3 regions of the Bradyrhizobium sp. BR 1432 genome follow, and region 2 is predicted to be linked to each of the others. Evidence: predicted binding sites of a transcription regulator. Region 2 holds the regulator's gene; each other region holds the start of a gene.
What was found. The regulator LexA, encoded in region 2, represses DNA repair genes until DNA is damaged. The targets are predictions, from matches to a motif close to TGTTCNNNNTGTGTTCNG.
Positions count from the first base shown of each region.

Region 1: a site for LexA is predicted at 2,138-2,155, ahead of ACSKB8_RS39320 (ImuA family protein). Genes of this name have one in related genera too.
Region 3: a site for LexA is predicted at 3,362-3,379, ahead of ruvC (crossover junction endodeoxyribonuclease RuvC). Genes of this name have one in related genera too.

Region 1 is NZ_JBPUGF010000003.1:8,112,932-8,119,052, reverse strand. It holds gene ACSKB8_RS39330 (inorganic phosphate transporter) at 1-561, opposite strand, end outside; gene ACSKB8_RS39325 (UdgX family uracil-DNA binding protein) at 660-2,054, opposite strand; gene ACSKB8_RS39320 (ImuA family protein) at 2,220-3,008, shown strand; gene ACSKB8_RS39315 (Y-family DNA polymerase) at 2,905-4,497, shown strand; gene ACSKB8_RS39310 (PHP domain-containing protein) at 4,494-6,121, shown strand, end outside.
Region 2 is NZ_JBPUGF010000003.1:6,287,663-6,293,783, forward strand. It holds gene ACSKB8_RS30500 (ComEC/Rec2 family competence protein) at 1-2,268, shown strand, start outside; gene ACSKB8_RS30505 (hypothetical protein) at 2,408-2,842, opposite strand; gene ACSKB8_RS30510 (hypothetical protein) at 3,010-3,240, opposite strand; gene lexA (transcriptional repressor LexA) at 3,420-4,121, opposite strand; gene ACSKB8_RS30520 (molybdopterin molybdotransferase MoeA) at 4,298-5,509, opposite strand; gene ACSKB8_RS30525 (hypothetical protein) at 5,734-5,940, opposite strand; gene ACSKB8_RS30530 (HAD family hydrolase) at 6,100-6,121, opposite strand, start outside.
Region 3 is NZ_JBPUGF010000003.1:2,946,586-2,952,706, reverse strand. It holds gene ACSKB8_RS14040 (metallophosphoesterase) at 1-505, opposite strand, end outside; gene ACSKB8_RS14035 (DUF6869 domain-containing protein) at 611-760, opposite strand; gene ruvB (Holliday junction branch migration DNA helicase RuvB) at 1,000-2,034, opposite strand; gene ruvA (Holliday junction branch migration protein RuvA) at 2,190-2,807, opposite strand; gene ruvC (crossover junction endodeoxyribonuclease RuvC) at 2,804-3,331, opposite strand; gene ACSKB8_RS14015 (YebC/PmpR family DNA-binding transcriptional regulator) at 3,569-4,315, opposite strand; gene ACSKB8_RS14010 (methyl-accepting chemotaxis protein) at 4,539-6,121, shown strand, end outside.

The DNA of each region.
Region 1 (6,121 bases), 1.8 Mb from region 2:
GCCGACGCCGATGATCGAGCCGATCAGCGTGTGCGAGGAGGAGGCCGGCAGGCCGAAGAACCAGGTGCCGAGATTCCACAGGATCGCGGCGATCAGAAGCGCGAACACCATGGCGAAGCCGGCGCTGGAGCCGACCTGGAGGATCAGCTCGACCGGCAGCAGCGAGACGATGCCGAACGCGACCGCGCCGGAGGACAAGAGCACGCCGAGGAAGTTGAAGAAGCCCGACCACATCACCGCGACTTCGGCTGGCAGCGAATGGGTATAGATCACGGTCGCCACCGCATTGGCGGTGTCGTGGAAGCCGTTGACGAATTCGAAGCCGAGCGCGATCAGGAGCGCGACGAACAGGAGGATGTAGGGCAGGTAGGTCGTCACCCGCGTGCCGGTCGCGTTGATGTCGACATAGATGCTGTAAGCGACGAACAGCAGGCCGGCGGCGAGGATGCCGAAGAACAGGATCAACGTCAGCGGATTGAAGCCCTTGTCGAGATTTGGCCGCGAGGCCGGCTGGACGGGCGCGGGATCTGTTACCGCGCGGTCAAATGCAACATCGGTCATGTCTGGACGCCCCTTAACTTTCAAGTAAGGGTATTGTCCGCGATGGATTTGAAGGCCGGATGACAACTAAGGCGTGAAGGCCGTTTTTGCTGCCAGTATTAGGCAGCCCGTGCAGCCTTCTTCTGCAAGCCGGCCGCGATCTTCAAATCGTCGACAAAGCGCTGATATTCCAGCACCTTGGTTTCCGGATCGGGCAGCCGCAGCAGATAAGACGGATGCACCGTCACCAAAGCCTTGCGCCCGTCGGGTAGGTCGATCAGCCGGCCTCGGTTTTTGCCAATGGGCGTGATCTTGCCGAACACGCTTTGCGCGGCAGTGGCGCCCATCGCCACGATGAGATCGGGTTGGATTGCCGAAACTTCCCGCTCATACCATTGCCGGCACGCCCGGATCTCCGGCGTATTCGGCTTCTGGTGCAGGCGGACCTTTCCGCGTGGCACGAATTTGAAGTGTTTGACCGCGTTGGTGACATAGACCTTCTTGCGATCGACGCCGGCCTCCTCCAGTGCGCGGTCGAGCATCTGGCCGGCCGGGCCGACGAAGGGATGGCCGGCAAGGTCTTCCTTGTCGCCGGGCTGCTCGCCGACCAGCATGATGTTGGCGGACTTCGGGCCTTCGCCGAACACGGTCTGGGTTGCATCCTTGTAGAGATGACAGGCGCGGCAATGCGCGGCCTCCTTACGGAGCGCGTCGAGATCATCGGCAGCTAGCTTGCGTTTCATCGGAGCCTCCGGCCGCGGGGTGATCCACCCGCCGGTCCAGCGTTCGGCATCGGCGAGCAGCGGTTCAAGTATCGAGGCTTTCGACAGGTTCCTGTGACTCTTCTTCGGCGCTTCCGGCGTGATCGGGTGGTCTGGAAAGTGGCGGCGCCAGGTTTCCTCCAACCGGTTGGGGGCGGGCATCTCCGTCTGGCTGATGCCCGGGGTGAATGAGATCGCGTGGCCATCCCAATGGGCGCAAATGTCGGGCGTGAGGATCGACCAGGGCATGTCGGCGTAACGGCGCGCGAAGAAGGGGGCGGTGAATTCGACGATGTGATGCTCCGGCACGAACCAGGCCGCGTAATGTGCGTTGTGCTCGCGTCCGATCTCGCGGAAGCGAATGACATCGCGCATCCGCTGCATGTCGCGATGCACGCTGACGGCCATCGCTGTCGCCTGCGCGACGTCCGGATCGGCTCTGGTCTCGAGCAGATCGTGGTCGGTCCGCAACCGCCACAGCAGGCGATAGAGCAGTGCAAAGCGTTCACCGTCGCGGTGCAGGGCCGCGATGCGGGCGAGCTCGATGAAATTGGCCGGCACGCTGAAGGTGCCGTCGGTTTCGATCGGCGGAAGGCCTGGCGCTTCGCATAGACCGGCCGGCACCGCCTCTTTCGCGCGGCCCTGCACGCTCCAGGTCACGTCGGCCGGCGCGATCTGATGCAGTGCGAGCGCGCGGGCGGTTTTGCGCCAGCTCTCGAAATCGGTCTGGCTGTCGAGAGTGATGAGGTACATGGCACTTGAATCCTCTTGATTCTGCTCATGAATCCGACTGAGCGCCAATTCGATTGACTCGCGGGGCGCTGTTAGCTTTATATTAGAACATATCATGAACAAATGAGCCAGCCGTTGGTTCTTCTTTTGAGGACCACGGCATCAATCTCTGAAGGAGCGGCGAGCATGAGCGGCGCACGCATCAGCGCGCTTGCGACCTTGCGCAGCCAAATCGAGCGCATCGAGACGGCGGAGGTCGTGCATCATCGCGATCGCGTCGCGCTCGGCCACAGCGAGGCGGATACCGCGCTGAAGGGCGGGCTCGCGCGCGCGGCGATCCATGAGGTGTTTTGCGAGGGCCGGCAGGGGACGGCCGCGACGGGCTTCGTCATGGGGCTTGCGGGCCGCGTGACGGCACGCAAACCGCTGCTGTGGGTGCGGCAGGATTTTTCGGAGCTCGAAACCGGCGCGCTGTCGATGAGCGGGCTCGCCGAACTCGGCCTCGACCCGCGCCGCGTGGTGATGGTGCGCGCCGTCGATGTCGAGAGCGCACTACGCACCTCAGCCGACGCGCTCGCCTGCGATGCGCTGGGGGCCGTGGTGCTCGAGCTCTGGGGCGAGATCAGGCAGTTCGATCTCGTGGCGAGCCGCAAGCTGACGCTGGCCGCGCAATCTTCCGGCGTCACCGGGCTCTTGCTGCGCATGGCCGCGCAACCGATGCCCTCGACCGCGGAAACACGATGGATGCTGCGCGCGGCGCATTCACCGCCGGGCCCGATGTGGAGTGCCTGGGGGGCGCCGCGCTTCGATGCCGAGCTCTTGCGCAATCGTCATGGCCCATGTGGCCGGTGGATCATGGAATGGAAATGTGATGAGTGCCAGTTCAGTGAGCCGTCGACGTGTCCTCAGCCTGTGGCTGCCGCGCCTGCCAATCGACCGGATTCAGCGGTTCTTTGGCAACGTCGGACTGCATAAGAGCAATGATCCAAGCATCGTCGTCATCAAGGACAACAATGCGCTGGTGATCCATGCGCTGGACGAGGCCGCCGAGCGCCTCGGCCTGTATATCGGTCAGCCGCTGGCGAATGCGCGGGCGATGTGTCCGGACCTGCGTGTGTTCGACGCCGATGTCGTGGCCGATGCGAAGACGCTCAGCGATGTCGCGGACTGGTGCGACCGCTTCACGCCGCTGGTGGCGCTCGATCCGCCGCACGGGCTGTTCCTCGACATCACCGGCTGCGCGCATCTGTTTGGTGGTGAGGCCGCGTTGTTGCGGACGTTGGTCCGCGCATTGGCCCGGCAGGGGTTTGCCGTCAGCGCGGCGATCGCCGGCACCTCGGTCTGCGCGCGCACGCTGACGCGGCAGGCCACGGGCACCATCGTGGCCGATGGCGAGGAGGCGGAGGCGATCAGCCGGTTGCCGATATCCGCGCTCGGCGCAGGCGAGATCATCACCACCGGCCTGCGCCGCGCGGGGCTGAAGACCATCGGCGATGTCGCCTCGCGCACGCCGAGCGAGATCACGGCGCGGTTCGGCGCGCGGTTCTCCACGCTGCTGGCGCATGCGCTGGGGCAGGGCGATGCGCCGATCAACCCGCGCAAGCCGCTGCCCGACTACATCGTGGAAAAGCGCTTTGCCGAGCCGATCGCGACCGACACAATGATCGCGATGACGCTGTCGCGGCTCGCCGACACGTTGATCGCGTCCATGGAGAAGCAGGGCAAGGGCGCGCGGCGCCTGGAGGCTGCCTTTTTCCGCACCGACGGCGTGGTGCGCGCGATCACGGTCGAGACCGGGCGTCCTGTGACGCGAAGCGCGGTCATCGACCGGTTGTTTCGCGAGCGCCTCGACGCACTCGCTGATCCGCTCGATCCCGGCTTCGGCTTCGACATGGTGCGGCTGTCGGCGAGCCGCACCGAGATCGTGGTGCAGGAGCAGCGCGATCTCGACGCTCATGTCCACGACAATGACGAGCTCGCCGCACTGATCGACCGCATTGCCGCGCGCATCGGCGGCAAGCGTGTCGTCGTGCACCTGCCGCAGGATACCCATATCCCTGAATGCGCGGTGCTGGCCGCGCCGGCGCAGCATCATCTCGCCGCTGCCATGCAGGCCGAATGGCCGGCACGTGCCGAGAGCGAGCCGCCGCTGCGCCCCTTGCGGCTGTTCGACAAGCCGGAGCCGATCAAGGTGCCGTTCGCGACCGTGCCGGACGGTCCGCCACATCAGTTCACCTGGCGCCGCGCGCTACATGCGGTGGTGCGGGTGGAGGGACCCGAGCGCATCGCCATGGAATGGTGGCGGCAGGACGGCAAGCAGCTCACGCGAGATTATTTCCGCATCGAGGATGCCGAAGGCCTGCGCTTCTGGATCTTTCGCGACGGTCTTTATGAGGGGGAGTGCTTCGATGACGACGGCAAGCCCGTTCCTCCCAGCTGGTATGTGCACGGTCTCTTCGCATGAACACGCCTGCCTATGCCGAGATTGGCATCACCACCAATTTTTCCTTCCTGCGCGGCGGCTCGGATCCGCGCGCCTATGTGCATCAGGCCAGCATCCTCGGCATCCCCGCGATCGGCATCGCCGATCATAACACGCTCGCCGGCGTGGTGCGCGCCTACAAGGAGCTCGACAATGCCGAGGTGCTGCACAAGCCGAAGCTCCTGATCGGCGCGCGCATCGTCTTCGTCGACGGCACGCCGGATATTCTGGTCTATCCGCGCGACCGCGCGGCCTATGGCCGGCTGTGCCAGCTTCTCACCAAAGGTAAGCGCGGCGACGACATCACGCGGATCGAGAAGGGGGAATGCCGTCTCACCTTCGCCGATCTCCTCGCGTTTTCGCAAGGTCAGCTCCTGGTCCCGACGCTGCCGCATCGTTTCGAATCCGCGCAGGCGCTGGATGTTCTTGCAAAACTCAAGGACAGCCGCGCCGAGGGCGTGTGGCTGGCGGCGAGCCTGATCTATCGTGGCGATGACCGGCGCCGGCTGGCGCGGCTCGATGATCTCGCGGCAGAAGCACGAGTGCCGCTGCTCGCGACCAACGAGGTGCTCTATCATCATCCGGCGCGTCGTCCCTTGCAGGACGTGCTGACCTGCATCCGGGAAAAGACCACGATCGAGTCGGTCGGACGGAAGCTGGAAGCCAATGCCGAGCGGTTCTTGAAGGCGCCCAGGGAGATGTCGCGGCTGTTCCGCGATTTCCCCGAGGCGATCACGGAGACCATGCGCTTTGCAGACGCAATCGACTTCTCGCTCGATCAGCTCAAATACCAATATCCGGACGAGCCGGTGCCGCCAGGCAAGACCGCGCAAGGGCATCTGGAGGACCTGACCTGGGCGGGTGTCGACAAATATTTTGGCGGCAAGATCGACGACAAGTTGCGCGCGACCCTGAACAAGGAGCTCGCGCTGATCGCCGAGTTGAAATACGCACATTACTTTCTCACCGTGCACGACATCGTGCGCTACGCGCGCAGCCAGAATATCCTGTGCCAGGGGCGGGGATCGGCGGCGAACTCGGCCGTGTGTTACGTGCTCGGCATCACCTCGGTCGATCCGACCAAGGTCGATCTGTTGTTCGAGCGCTTCATCTCCAAGGAGCGATTGGAACCGCCTGACATCGACGTCGATTTCGAGCATTCGCGGCGCGAGGAGGTGATGCAATATGTCTACCGCCGCTACGGCCGCCACCGCGCCGCGATCATCGCCACCGTCATCCATTACCGCCCGCGCAGCGCCATTCGCGACGTCGGCAAGGCGCTGGGCCTGACCGAGGACGTCACTGCCGCGCTCGCCGATACCGTCTGGGGAAGCTGGGGCAAGGGCCTCAACGACATGCAGGTCAGGCAGGCCGGACTCGATCCCAACAATCCCATGATCAATCTCGCGGTCGAGCTCGCAACCGAGCTGATCGAATTCCCGCGCCACCTCTCCCAGCATGTCGGCGGCTATGTGCTGACGCAGGACCGGCTCGACACTTATGTGCCGATCGGCAATGCCGCGATGGACGACCGCACCTTCATCGAATGGGACAAGGATGACGTCGATGCGCTCAGCATGATGAAGGTCGAACGTGCTGGCGCTGG
Region 2 (6,121 bases):
GGCCGGCCAGTGCGCTCCCAGGGAGTCGCAGGAACGTGGCCCGTTGGCCGCGTCACACCGGCTGGCGGCGTTGTGCCGGCGGGCTTTGGTGCGTGGCCCGCGATCGTCGAGACGCTGCGCGAATGGGCACGCGCTGAGGCCGGCGCCGGGCGGCTGTTGCCCTGGGTGCCCGTCGCCTTCGGCACCGGCATCGCGCTCTATTTCGCTGCCGATCACGAGCCCGTGCTGTGGGTCGTTGCCGCGACGGCGGCCGCGCTCATGCTCGGCGCCGTCCTGCTGCGGCGGAGCCGGCTGTTCGCGCCCGCGATCATGATCGCGGCGGTGGCGGCGGGTTTTGCCATGGCGACGTGGAAGACGGCGCGCATCGCCCATACCGTGCTGGCCAAGCCGCTCTATTCGGTGTCGCTGTCGGGCTTCGTCGAGACCCGCGACATCCGCGAGCGCACCGATCGCTTCATGCTGCGCGTTACGGCGATGGAGGCGCAGCGCAGCGACGTCAGGCTGGAGCGCGTGCGCCTGTCGGTGCGCAAGGGGACGGCGCCGGAGGTCGGCAGCTTCGTGCAACTGAAGGCGCGCTTGATGCCGCCGATCTCTCCCGTGCGCCCGGGCAGCTACGATTTCTCCCGCGACATGTTCTTCCAGGGCATCGGCGCCTCCGGCTTCGTGATGGGCGCGATCACCGCTTCAGTGCCGCCGGATGGCGGTGGCCTGCGGCTGCGCTACGCGGCCTTCATGCAGGGCCTGCGCGATGCGATCGACGCGCGCATCCGTGCGACGCTCGAGGGCGACAACCGTGCGATCGCGACCGCGCTGCTCACCGGACGGCGCGATGCGATCACCACGCCCGTCAACGACGCCATGTTCATCTCGGGGCTCGGCCATGTGCTGTCGATCTCCGGCTATCACATGGCGGTTGTCGCCGGTGTCGTGTTCTTCGCAGTGCGTGCGCTGCTGGCACTGATCCCGGGGCTGGCGGCGGGCTTTGCCATCAAGAAATGGTCGGCAGCTGCAGCGCTGGTGGCGGCCGCGTTCTATTTGCTGCTGTCAGGCGCGGAGGTCGCAACGCAAAGATCGTTTTTCATGACGGCGGTGGTGCTGATCGCGGTCATGGTGGATCGCCGCGCTATCACCTTCCGCACGCTGGCGGTGGCTGCGCTGATCGTGCTCGCGGTCGCGCCCGAAGCGCTGGTGCATCCGAGTTTTCAAATGTCCTTCGCCGCGACGCTCGGGCTGGTCGCGCTGGTGCAGATCGGCATGCCGAACCTGTTTGCCTCGCCGGACCATTCGGCGACCGCGCGCATCGCGCTATGGGGCGGCCGCGAGATCGCGATGCTGTTCCTGGCCTCGCTGATCGCGGGGCTTGCGACCACGCCCTACGCCGCCTTCCACTTCCACCGCGTCACGCCGTACGGTGTGCTCGCCAATCTCGGCGCGATGCCGGTGGTTTCGGCACTGGTGATGCCGGCGGGCCTGCTCGGACTGCTCGCGGCTCCCTTCGGGCTCGACGGCGTGTTCTGGTGGCTGATGGGGATCGGGAACGACTGGATGGTCGCGGTATCGCGCTGGGTGGCGGCACTGCCGGGCGCAATCGGCCGCATCCCCGCCTTCGGCATCGCGCCGCTGATCGCGGCAAGCCTCGGGATCATCGTGATGGGCCTGTTGCGCACACCCTTGCGCTGGTCTGGTGCGCTGATGTTGTTGGCTTCCATTGCCTGGGGGCTGTCGGTGCGGCAGCCCGACATCCTGATTGCCGGAGACGGCGCGAGCGTCGCGGTGCGCGGCCGGGACGGGCACCTGCATGTCATCCGGGCGAGCAAGGACGGCTTTCTGCTTAGGGAGTGGTTAGCTGCCGACGCCGATCCGCGCGACGCCGGGAGTAGCTCGCTGGCCGATGGCGTGTCGTGTGACGAGGCGGGCTGCGTGACGCCGCTCGACGACGGGCGGCTGGTTGCGCTTTCCTTGCGGATCGACGCGCTGGCTGATGATTGCAGCCGCGCCGCGCTGGTGGTGACGCGGCGGCCCGCGCCGCCGGATTGTGCGGCGATGGTGGTCGATCGGCAGCGTCTCACCAGTCAAGGCGCGCTGGCGTTGACGCAGCGTGGTGACGGTTTTGCAGTTCAAGCTGTGAGAGCGAGAGGCACAAGCCGCCCTTGGCTCCCGGCCGGCGCCGGCGAGGGTGATTTCGACGGGAGCCTTGCGCCGAAGGCGGCTACGGCCCGCAACCGGGACGCGACTCCGGCGGAGACCGACTTGCAGGCCGACGATTAAGGCCAGACGATTAAGAACAAATGCGAGGACTTGGTCCGGGTCCAACCGGACTTTCGCAGAACATAAATCATACCATCTCGCCGGCCTCGGCCGGCGATGGCATTTTCAATCCTGGCCCGACCTGGTGGCCAGGGACGGCTCAGCCGATCGGCAGACGCGTGATCGTCGGCCGGCTGTCGGCATCGATCTGCGGCTTGTGCTCGCGCTCGCCGACCGGCTGCGTCACCGGCAGTTGCAGCACGGTTGCGCGCTGGCCTTCGACGAGCTGCGTCACCAGCACGTATTTGCCGTCGGGGAATTCGATCGCGTCATGATGGCGATCGGGAACGTGCGGATCGATCTTGCCGAACTTGCCGACGCGGGAGTTGATCGTGCGCGTCCAGATCCAACGATTGTCGTAACGGACGTTGTCGGCGAAGGCGAGCTCCGTTCCCGGCAGCAGGCAGACGGCCACGGTCGGGTCGGCCGCGGAAGCAAAACCGCGCGTCGAGGTGCCGCGGAACGTTGTCGACACGATCGTCTCGCCGACTTCGGCGGGGCGCGATGCAACGGCATGCAGACTGTAGTCACACATCGGGTGCTCCTATTCGAAGATAGCAACCCGCGCCTCTTTCGGAGGCGCAAGCCTCTATCAGAGTGGAAGCACGTAACGTTCTGCTTGGTTGTGGGCGAATCTGCGGCTGGCGTCAGCAGGATGCGATCACATTATCTTTCCCGAATCCGATAGGAACAAAGTTCGCTTTAGTGCATTTGGCGGATGCGAGCGTCAGCGGCCTGCGGGCGCCGACCATCGGAATATGGCCAACTCGGCTGTGGTTGTCGCGCGACGGCATTTCGGGCGCTACGCAATTGCTCGGTCGTTGTTGCGTGCGCCGACTTGCGGGGATGGTGCTGCGATTGTGCTGCGAATGCTTGCGCTGCCGATGCAGCGATCAGCATACTGGCGAACGCGCTCAAAACGATCTTGCGCATCGTTGTCTCCTCGATCTCTTGAGCCGCAAAGCGATGAGTGCTTCGGGCGGCATGTCGAGGACATAGCGCTGGGAGAGGGGCCAGATAATCTGCCCAAGATCAGAAAGACTATCCAGCTGGAGCGGACAATCCGTCCGCTCCAATCGGAATCATTGATATCGAATGACCGCTGGGTCGTCTCAGTACTTGCGGTACAGCCCGATCAGCTTGCCCTGAATCTTCACCCGGTTCGGCGGCAGGATGCGCACCTCGTAGGCGGCGTTGGCGGGTTCGAGCGCGATCGAGGCGCCGCGGCGGCGGAAGCGCTTGAGCGTCGCTTCCTCGTCGTCGATCAGCGCCACCACGATGTCGCCGGTATCGGCGCTCTCGTTGCGCTGGATCAGCGCCATGTCGCCGTCGAGGATGCCGGCCTCGACCATCGAATCGCCGCGCACTTCGAGCGCATAGTGTTCGCCCGAGCCGAGCATGTCGGGCGGCACGCTGATGGTGTGACTGCGGGTCTGCAACGCTTCGATCGGCGTACCGGCTGCGATGCGACCCATCACGGGCACCGCAACGGGACGCTCGCCCTCGTCGGCGGGCGGACTGGAGCTCGCGCGCACCTTGCCGAGATTGCCCTCGATGACGCTTGGCGTGAAGCCGCGGCGGTTGCCGGCGGCGGCCTGGAGCTCAGGCAGCTTGATCACCTCGATGGCGCGAGCGCGGTTGGGCAGGCGGCGGATGAAGCCGCGCTCCTCCAGCGCGGTGATCAGGCGATGGATGCCCGATTTCGAGCGCAGGTCGAGCGCATCCTTCATCTCGTCGAAGGAGGGCGGCACGCCGCTTTCCTTCAGACGTTCGCTGATGAACCGCAGAAGCTCGTATTGTTTGCGCGTTAACATCTCGACCAAAGTCCCCCGGTCGATGTCGTTCGATTCCGAGACGCTGAATTGGAGCGGCGAACCGCTACATCCTCGAAACAAATCATGAACGGACACTATATGTTCGATATGTGTTCCGCAACTGCTTAATTTACCGTGAACGCGACAAAGTTCGCGGAACACGTGTGGTGGTGCGCTCAGACGGGCAGGCGCAGCACCTCGCAAGGCGAGCCGGCTCCGGCTTTCGGCGCGAACGGTGCGCGCACGAGAAGTGCCTGCGCCGCAGCGAGATTCGCAAGCAGCGAGGAATCCTGGTGATTGACGGGAACGGCCACCAGCGTGCCGTCGTCGCGCTGTTCCAGACGTGCGCGAAGATAATCCGCGCGCATATCGTTTGCGCCCACATCGCGGCCGAGCACGGCGCGCTCATGGCGGTGATGAATCACGGATCGACCCGACACCGCACGAATCAGCGGGACCATGAACAGGAAGGCGCACACATAGGACGAGACGGGATTACCCGGCAGGCCGATCACGCGCATCGCGCCGAGCCGTCCATGCATCATCGGCTTGCCCGGGCGCATCGCAATCTTCCAGAACGCCATCGAGATACCTTCGTCCCTCAGCGCCTGCTGGACAAGATCGTGGTCGCCGACCGATGCACCGCCGGTCGTGACCAGGATGTCGGCGCCGCTCTCGCGGGCGCGGCGGATGCCGGCGGTGGTGGCCTCCAGCGTGTCGGCGGCAATGCCGAGGTCGATGGTGTCAGCCCCCTCGCTGCGGGCGAGCGCGTGCAGGGCATAGCCGTTGGAATAGACGATCTGGCCGCGGCCGGGCGTGGTGCCCGGCATCACCAGTTCGTTGCCGGTGGCGAGGATCGCGACCTTCGGACGGCGGCAGACGGCAAGCTGGGGGTAATTCATGGCGGCGGCGAGCGCGAGGTCGCGCTCGGTGAGGCGGGTTCCCTTGCGCAGGAGCACGGCGCCTTCGGAGAAGTCGACGCCTGCGGGGCGGATGTGCCGGCCGGGAATCGCGGCTTCCTTGATCGTGATGCGCTTGCCGTCCGCGACCGTATCCTCCTGGATCACGACGGCGTCGGCACCGTTGGGAACGACGCCGCCGGTGAAGATCCGCACGGCTTCGCCGGCGCCGACCGTTCCCGCGAACGGACGCCCCGCGGCTACCTCGCCAATCACCGTCAGCTGGGAATCGATCGCCCCCGCGTCGGCCGCGCGCACGGCATAACCATCCATCGCGGACATTGCTTCAGGCGGCTGCGTGCGCAGCGCCGCCACGTCGCGGGCGAGCACACGGTGGAAGGCTGCGTCGAGAGCAACCATTTCCTCGGCCAGAGGCTCCGCGCCGGCAAGCACGGCGGCAAGCGCATCGGAAACCGGCATGAGAGCCACGGCGAAAACTCCTGCTCGCGGACGAATTGGCAGGAAGCCTTCTAGCCGAGCGCGAGCGCAGAGGCAAAAGAGCAGCCGAGCGGGATGATCATCCCGACGACGCATTCATAGGCAACGAAGGCGACGTCAGGCCCGGCGCGACATGATCTCCAGGACGAGGCAGATTGGTACCAGGGTGGCCATGGCTAGGACGAGAATGACCAGAGCCACGGCCAGCATCGCGATCAACTCTGCGTCTGTTCGCCCGAACTGACGCCAGGCGTCACGTCCGGAGCTTTGGGGCCCTGATCCTTATCCGGCAGCGGATCGGCCTGTGATTTCAGGTCGGCGGCCTTGCTGATGAGCTTGGCGGAGAGGCGCGAATCCGAGGTGGTTCTGGCGAATTCGAGCAGCAGAGAAGCTTGCTTTGTGAGGTAGGCTTTGCCCAGCACGAGAATAGTCCGATGTAGAAGTCCCAACGGATTCGATAGAGTCCGGAGGAAGTATTTCCGTTCCCGGAACTTTGTACAAAAATGCACAAAGTGATTTGGTTCCGCATCCCAAGCAGATTTGGTCCTCGGAACCCAACCAGATCCGGCCGGGGGCGGCAGTCAAATTCCCAACGCTCGCAAG
Region 3 (6,121 bases), 3.3 Mb from region 2:
CCTTGGTGAGGCGCACGACATCGTTCTCGTAGACGGGGATGCCGGCGGCTTCCAGTGCGCGATGCGCGATGGTCGGGCCAAGTCCGGCCCGCTGCACGGTCTTGTCGTCCCAATAATCGTGGTTGCCCATGACGGCGTGGACGCCGAGCGGCGCCTTGAGGCCGGCCAGCACTCTGGCCCATTCGCTCGACGGGATGATACGCGTGACCTGGTGCAGGCCGGCGACATAGTCGCCGAGCAGCACGATGATATCAGCCTTCAGCGCGTTGGTGCGGTCGACGACGGCCTCGATCCGGTCCAGCGGCATCCAGGGATCGCAGGCATGGATGTCGGCGATGACAGCGATCTTCAGCGGAAGATCCGCCGGCCACTGCCGCGGCATCGGATGGTAGCGGGTAACGCGGAGCCGCAGCATCGGCTCGACGCCGACACCATAGGCCGCAGTCGAGGCGCCGAGGGCGGACAGGGCGCCAATGGAACGGATGAGATGGCGGCGAGTGATCATGGACGCTCGATGGTGATGCTGCTTCTCGATGCGACCCGATTGAAGCGGAATTGGGGTGCGTTCATGCAGACCGTCTGCATCCTGGTGCAAACGCCTGCACAGAAATTACCAGCGGCTCTCGCCAATCAGCGCATCCAGCCGCGTCCTCACATCGCCGGGCGCGCGGTAGTACCAGACGCCGCCGAGCAGATCGCGAAAACGTTCATTGACACGCGCCTCACGCTCGATGCGGCCGATCGTCCCCGCGCTGATCACGTCTTCGAGGGGACCCCACGGCCAGCAGGGATAGCAGCACCGGATTGGCTTCGATCTTCAAGATCTCCAGGATGAGCTCGACCTGATCGCGGCGCGGCCGCGATGACCTCGAGCAATCCGGTGTCGTTCGTCGGCTCCATTTCTTCCCACTCCAATCCGTGTGCGTGAGCGGCGATGCCGTTCGCCGCGCGTTCGGATTAGTGATGGGATTGAACCGGAGGGTTCACCGTCTCAGGCAATCAGTCGTCTTCGGACTGGTCGGTGCCGAACAGGCCAAATTGTGCCGCATCGCGCGAGGGCTCGGCGAGACCGAGATGGCGGAAGGCGTGCGAGGTGAGCAGACGGCCGCGCGGCGTGCGCTGGAGATAGCCGCACTGGATCAGATAGGGCTCGATGATGTCCTCGATCGCGTCGCGCGGCTCGGACAATGCGGCGGCCATGGTCTCGACACCGACCGGCCCGCCGCCATAGTTAAGCGCGATGGTCGTGAGATAGCGGCGATCCATGGCATCGAGGCCCGCGGCGTCGACTTCGAGCGCGCTGAGCGCGTGGTCGGCAATCTTGCGGTCGATCTTGTCGGCATCGGCGGCCGAAGCGAAATCGCGCACCCGGCGGAGCAGCCGCCCTGCGATACGCGGCGTGCCGCGGGCGCGGCGCGCGATCTCGTTGGCGCCGTCCGCGCTCATGCCGACATTGAGCACGCGCGCGCCGCGGCTGACGATGCTCTCGAGTTCTTCAATGGTGTAGAAATTGAGCCGGACCGGAATGCCGAAGCGGTCGCGCAGCGGATTCGTCAGCAGGCCCGCGCGCGTGGTGGCGCCGACGAGCGTGAATTTCGACAGCTCGATCTTCACCGAGCGCGCCGCGGGCCCTTCGCCGATGATGAGGTCGAGCTGAAAGTCCTCCATCGCGGGATAGAGCACTTCCTCCACCGCGGGGCTCAGACGATGAATCTCGTCGATGAAGAGCACGTCGCGCTCTTCGAGATTGGTGAGCAGCGCAGCGAGATCGCCGGCCTTGGCGATCACGGGACCCGACGTGGCGCGAAAGCCGACGCCGAGCTCCTTGGCCACGATCTGCGCCAGCGTGGTCTTGCCGAGGCCGGGCGGCCCGACGAACAGCACGTGATCCAGCGCCTCGCCGCGCTTGCGCGCCGCTTCAATGAAGATCGAGAGATTCTTGCGCGCCTGCTGCTGGCCGACGAAGTCGGACAGCGACTGCGGCCGCAGCGCGGTGTCGCCGACATCATCGCTGCGGCGCTCGGGCGAGACCATGCGGTTGGCCTTGGGGTCGCTCACTCAGCGAACTCCATCAGATCGTAGGGTGGGCAAAGGCGCCCTTCGCGCCGTGCCCACCATGTTTCCAATCGCTCCAAAGGTGGTGGGCACGCTGCGCTTTGCCCACCCTACGAGACTAACCATTGACGCGCTCACTTCGCGAGCTCCTTCAGGCCGAGGCGAATGAGCTGCGCCGTCTCAGCGCCTTCACCGGCACTGCGCGACGCGGACGCAATCGCCGCAGCCGCCTGCGGCTGGCCGTAGCCGAGATTGACCAGCGCCGAGATCGCATCCGCCACGGGGCGCGGCGCGCGCTGGTCGTCGACGGCGCCGGCGAGATGCACGACGGCTGGATCGACATTGGCAAAGGCCGGCGCCTTGTCCTTCAACTCGGTGACGATGCGCTCGGCGACCTTGGGGCCAACGCCCGGCGTGCGGGATACGGCGGCCTTATCGCGCAGCGCAATGGCATTGGCGAGGTCGGCTGGCGCCAGCGTGCCGAGCACAGCCAGCGAGACCTTGGCGCCGACGCCCTGCACGGTCTGAAGCAGGCGAAACCATTCGCGCTCCTGGTCGGTGCGGAAGCCGAACAGTTTGATCTGATCTTCGCGGACATAGGTCTCGATCGACAGCACGGCCGCTTCGCCCGGCGACGGCAGATGCTGCAGCGTGCGCGACGAGCAATGCACCTGATAGCCTACGCCGCCGACGTCGAGGATGACGAAATCCTCGCCGTAGGAATCGATCAGGCCCTTGAGCTTGCCGATCATATCCCCACCACTTTCAGCCTGAGCGCGGTGCTCTGGCGGTGATGGGCGTGGGTGATGGCGATGGCGAGTGCGTCGGCGGCGTCCGCTGACGGCGGCTCGGCTTTGGGCAGCAAAATCTTCAGCATCATCGCGATCTGTTGCTTGTCGGCGTGACCGGCGCCGACCACCGTCTTCTTGACCTGGTTCGGCGCATATTCGGCGACACTGATGCCGAACATCGCGGGCGCCAGCATGGCAACGCCGCGGGCCTGGCCGAGCTTCAGCGTCGCAACGCCGTCCTTATTCACAAAAGTCTGCTCGACCGCGGCCTCCATCGGCTTGTGATCGGACAGAACGGAAGCGAGCCCCTCATGAATCGCGAGCAGACGGCTCGACAGCGACAAATCGTCCGGCGGTTCCACCGAACCGCAGGCGACATAAATCAGGCGATTGCCTTCAGCCTCGATCACGCCCCAACCGGTGCGGCGCAGGCCGGGGTCGATGCCGATGATGCGAACGGGGCCACGAATCGGAAGCGCAGTCATGCGCCAGTGATAGCGGCTGGCTGCTGGAAGCGAAACAGAAACAGAACGGAAGTAACAGGGGAAGTGGGGTGTGGTGATGGTCGGAAGGTGGCCCGCCCTGCATTCCGTCGTCATACCCCGCGAAAGCGGGGTATCCAGTACGCCGCAGCTTCTCCGTATCCTTCGAACGTCTCTGGAATACTGGGCGCCCGGTCAAGCCGGGCGACGACAGCGGAGCACGGGGCAGACGAACGGCCCCTACCCGCCCATCTTCGCCATCAGCGCGTCCGACACCTCGAAATTGGCGTAGACGTTCTGGACGTCGTCGTGCTCGTTCAGCAGGTCCATCAGCTTCAAGAGCTTCTCGCCGGTCTCATCGTCGACCGCGACCGTGTTCTGCGGCTTCCAGATCAGCGCTGCCTTGCGCGGCTCGCCGAACTTGGCTTCCAGCGCCTTGGCGACGTCGCGGTAGCCTTCGGTCGAGGCGTAGATCTCGTGGCCGCTCTCGCTCGAGATCACGTCGTCGGCGCCGGCCTCGATCGCGGCGTCCAGCACGGCGTCGTCGGAGGCGACGCTGCGGTCGTACTCGATGATTCCGGTGCGGTCGAACATGAACGAGACCGAGCCGGTTTCGCCGAGATTGCCGCCGGACTTGGTGAAGAAGGAGCGGATGTCGGAAGCGGCGCGGTTGCGGTTGTCAGTCAGCGCCTCGACGATGACGGCGACGCCACCGGGGCCGTAGCCCTCGTAGCGGATTTCGTCATAGTTCTCGCCATCGCTGCCGAGCGCCTTCTTGATGGCGCGCTCGATATTGTCCTTCGGCATGTTCTCCTGGCGCGCGGCGATCACGGCGGCGCGCAGGCGCGGGTTCATGGCGGGGTCAGGGGTGCCGAGCTTGGCCGCGACGGTGATTTCCCGCGCCAGCTTGCCGAACAGCTTCGACTTCTGGGCATCCTGCCGCCCCTTGCGGTGCATGATGTTCTTGAATTGGGAATGTCCGGCCATGCGTGGTCTCTTGAATGGTCTTTGGAATCGTTCGCCGATGGGGTGGGAAGCGCGGCGTTATAGGCCGCCAACCCGCCGGAATCAAAGGGCTCTGGTACTTTAAGGTAGCACTGTAGAGGTAGCCACCGTAATGGTCCGTGCCTAGAGGTCGGGCATCGTTAACCCTGATTTCATTTCGGCCTGCGAAAATAGCGTCCGCCCGTTCCCCGACAAGAGAGACGTGATGGCGTTCGGACTATTTCGGAAGCGTCTGCCGGAGATGGCTGCGCCCGCGGCAGCCCCGCAGCCGGTGGCCAATTTCGAGCCCGCCCCCGCCACGGACGGCGATTCCGCCAGGGAGATCCTGGAATTGCTGGAACTCGAGCTGGGCGCCATGATCCGCCAGCTCGAGCGCGCCGCCAATTCGGTGGCCGGCGGCGCCGAGGCGACCGCCGCAACCCTTGCCGCCATTCGCGACCGCACCGACGCCCTGACCGGCCGCACCAACGCGGCGCAATCGACCGCCTCCACCTTCGCCCATGCCGCCGACAAGTTCACGCAGTCCGCGCTGGGAATCGGGGCACAGGTCCGCGAGGCCGGCAAGCTCGCCGACGAGGCCAGCGCCGCGGCGCAGGAAGCCCGCGCCAACGTCGACCGCTTGCGCGAATCCTCCGCCGCCATCGGCAATGTCGTCAATCTGATCGCGCAGATCGCGCGGCAGACGACGCTGCTCGCGCTCAACTCGACCATCGAAGCCGCCCGTGCCGGCGCTGCGGGCAAGGGCTTCGCGGTCGTCGCCACCGAGGTCAAGGCCCTCGCGGTGCAGACTCAGAGCGCGACCGAAGAGATCACCCGGAAGATCGACGCGCTCCAGCGCGACGCCGCCGGCTCCGCGGATGCGGTGCATCGCATCTCGCAGGCGATCGAGGCGATCCGCCCGGTGTTCGCGACCGTCAACGGCGCGGTCGCCGAGCAGAACGCCACCACCAGCGAAGTCTCCGGCAATGCGACAAGCGCGTCGGAATTCATCGTCTCGGTCGGCGAGAGCGCGGCCGAGATCGATGCCGCGACCAAGGCGGCCGAGACCCATGGCGAGAACGTCGCCAGCGCCGGACGCGCCGTCACCACTTTCGCGCAGAAGCTGAAATCGCGCTGCGCCGTGCTGCTCCGCCAGAGCGAGCACGACGACCGCCGCAAGACCGAGCGCTTGCCCTGCCATCTCAAGTTCGAAACCGCGCGCGGCGTGATGCCGGTCTATGAAATCGCGATGGACGGCGTGCTGATCGGCAGCGCAGACGCAGGCCGGCTTGCGCCACAAGCGCTGATCGAAGGCATCCTCGAACACGTCGGCGCCTGCCGCCTGCGCGTGGTCGAGCAATCCAAGGCCGGCGCCCGCGCGCAATTCGTCAATCCCAATACCGAGCTCCGCGAGAAGATCGAAGACAGGTTGTGGTCGATCCATGAGGAGAACACGGAGTTCGTCACCCGCGCCATGGAAGCCGGCAACACGCTGACCAGGATATTCGAGCAGGCGGTCGCGCGCGGCGAGGTCAGGATCGACGACCTCTTCGACACCGATTATGTGGAAATTGCCGCGACCAATCCGCAGCAATATCGCACGAAGTATCTCGACTGGGCGGACCGGGCGCTGCCGCCGTTCCAGGAAGCCTTTCTGGCGAAGGAGCCGCGCATGGCGTTCTGCGCCATGGTCGACCGCAACGGCTTCCTGCCGGTACACAACAAGATCTATTCGCATCCGCAGCAGCCGGGCGATGTCGCCTGGAACACGGCCAACAGCCGCAACCGGCGGATATTCAACGATCCGGC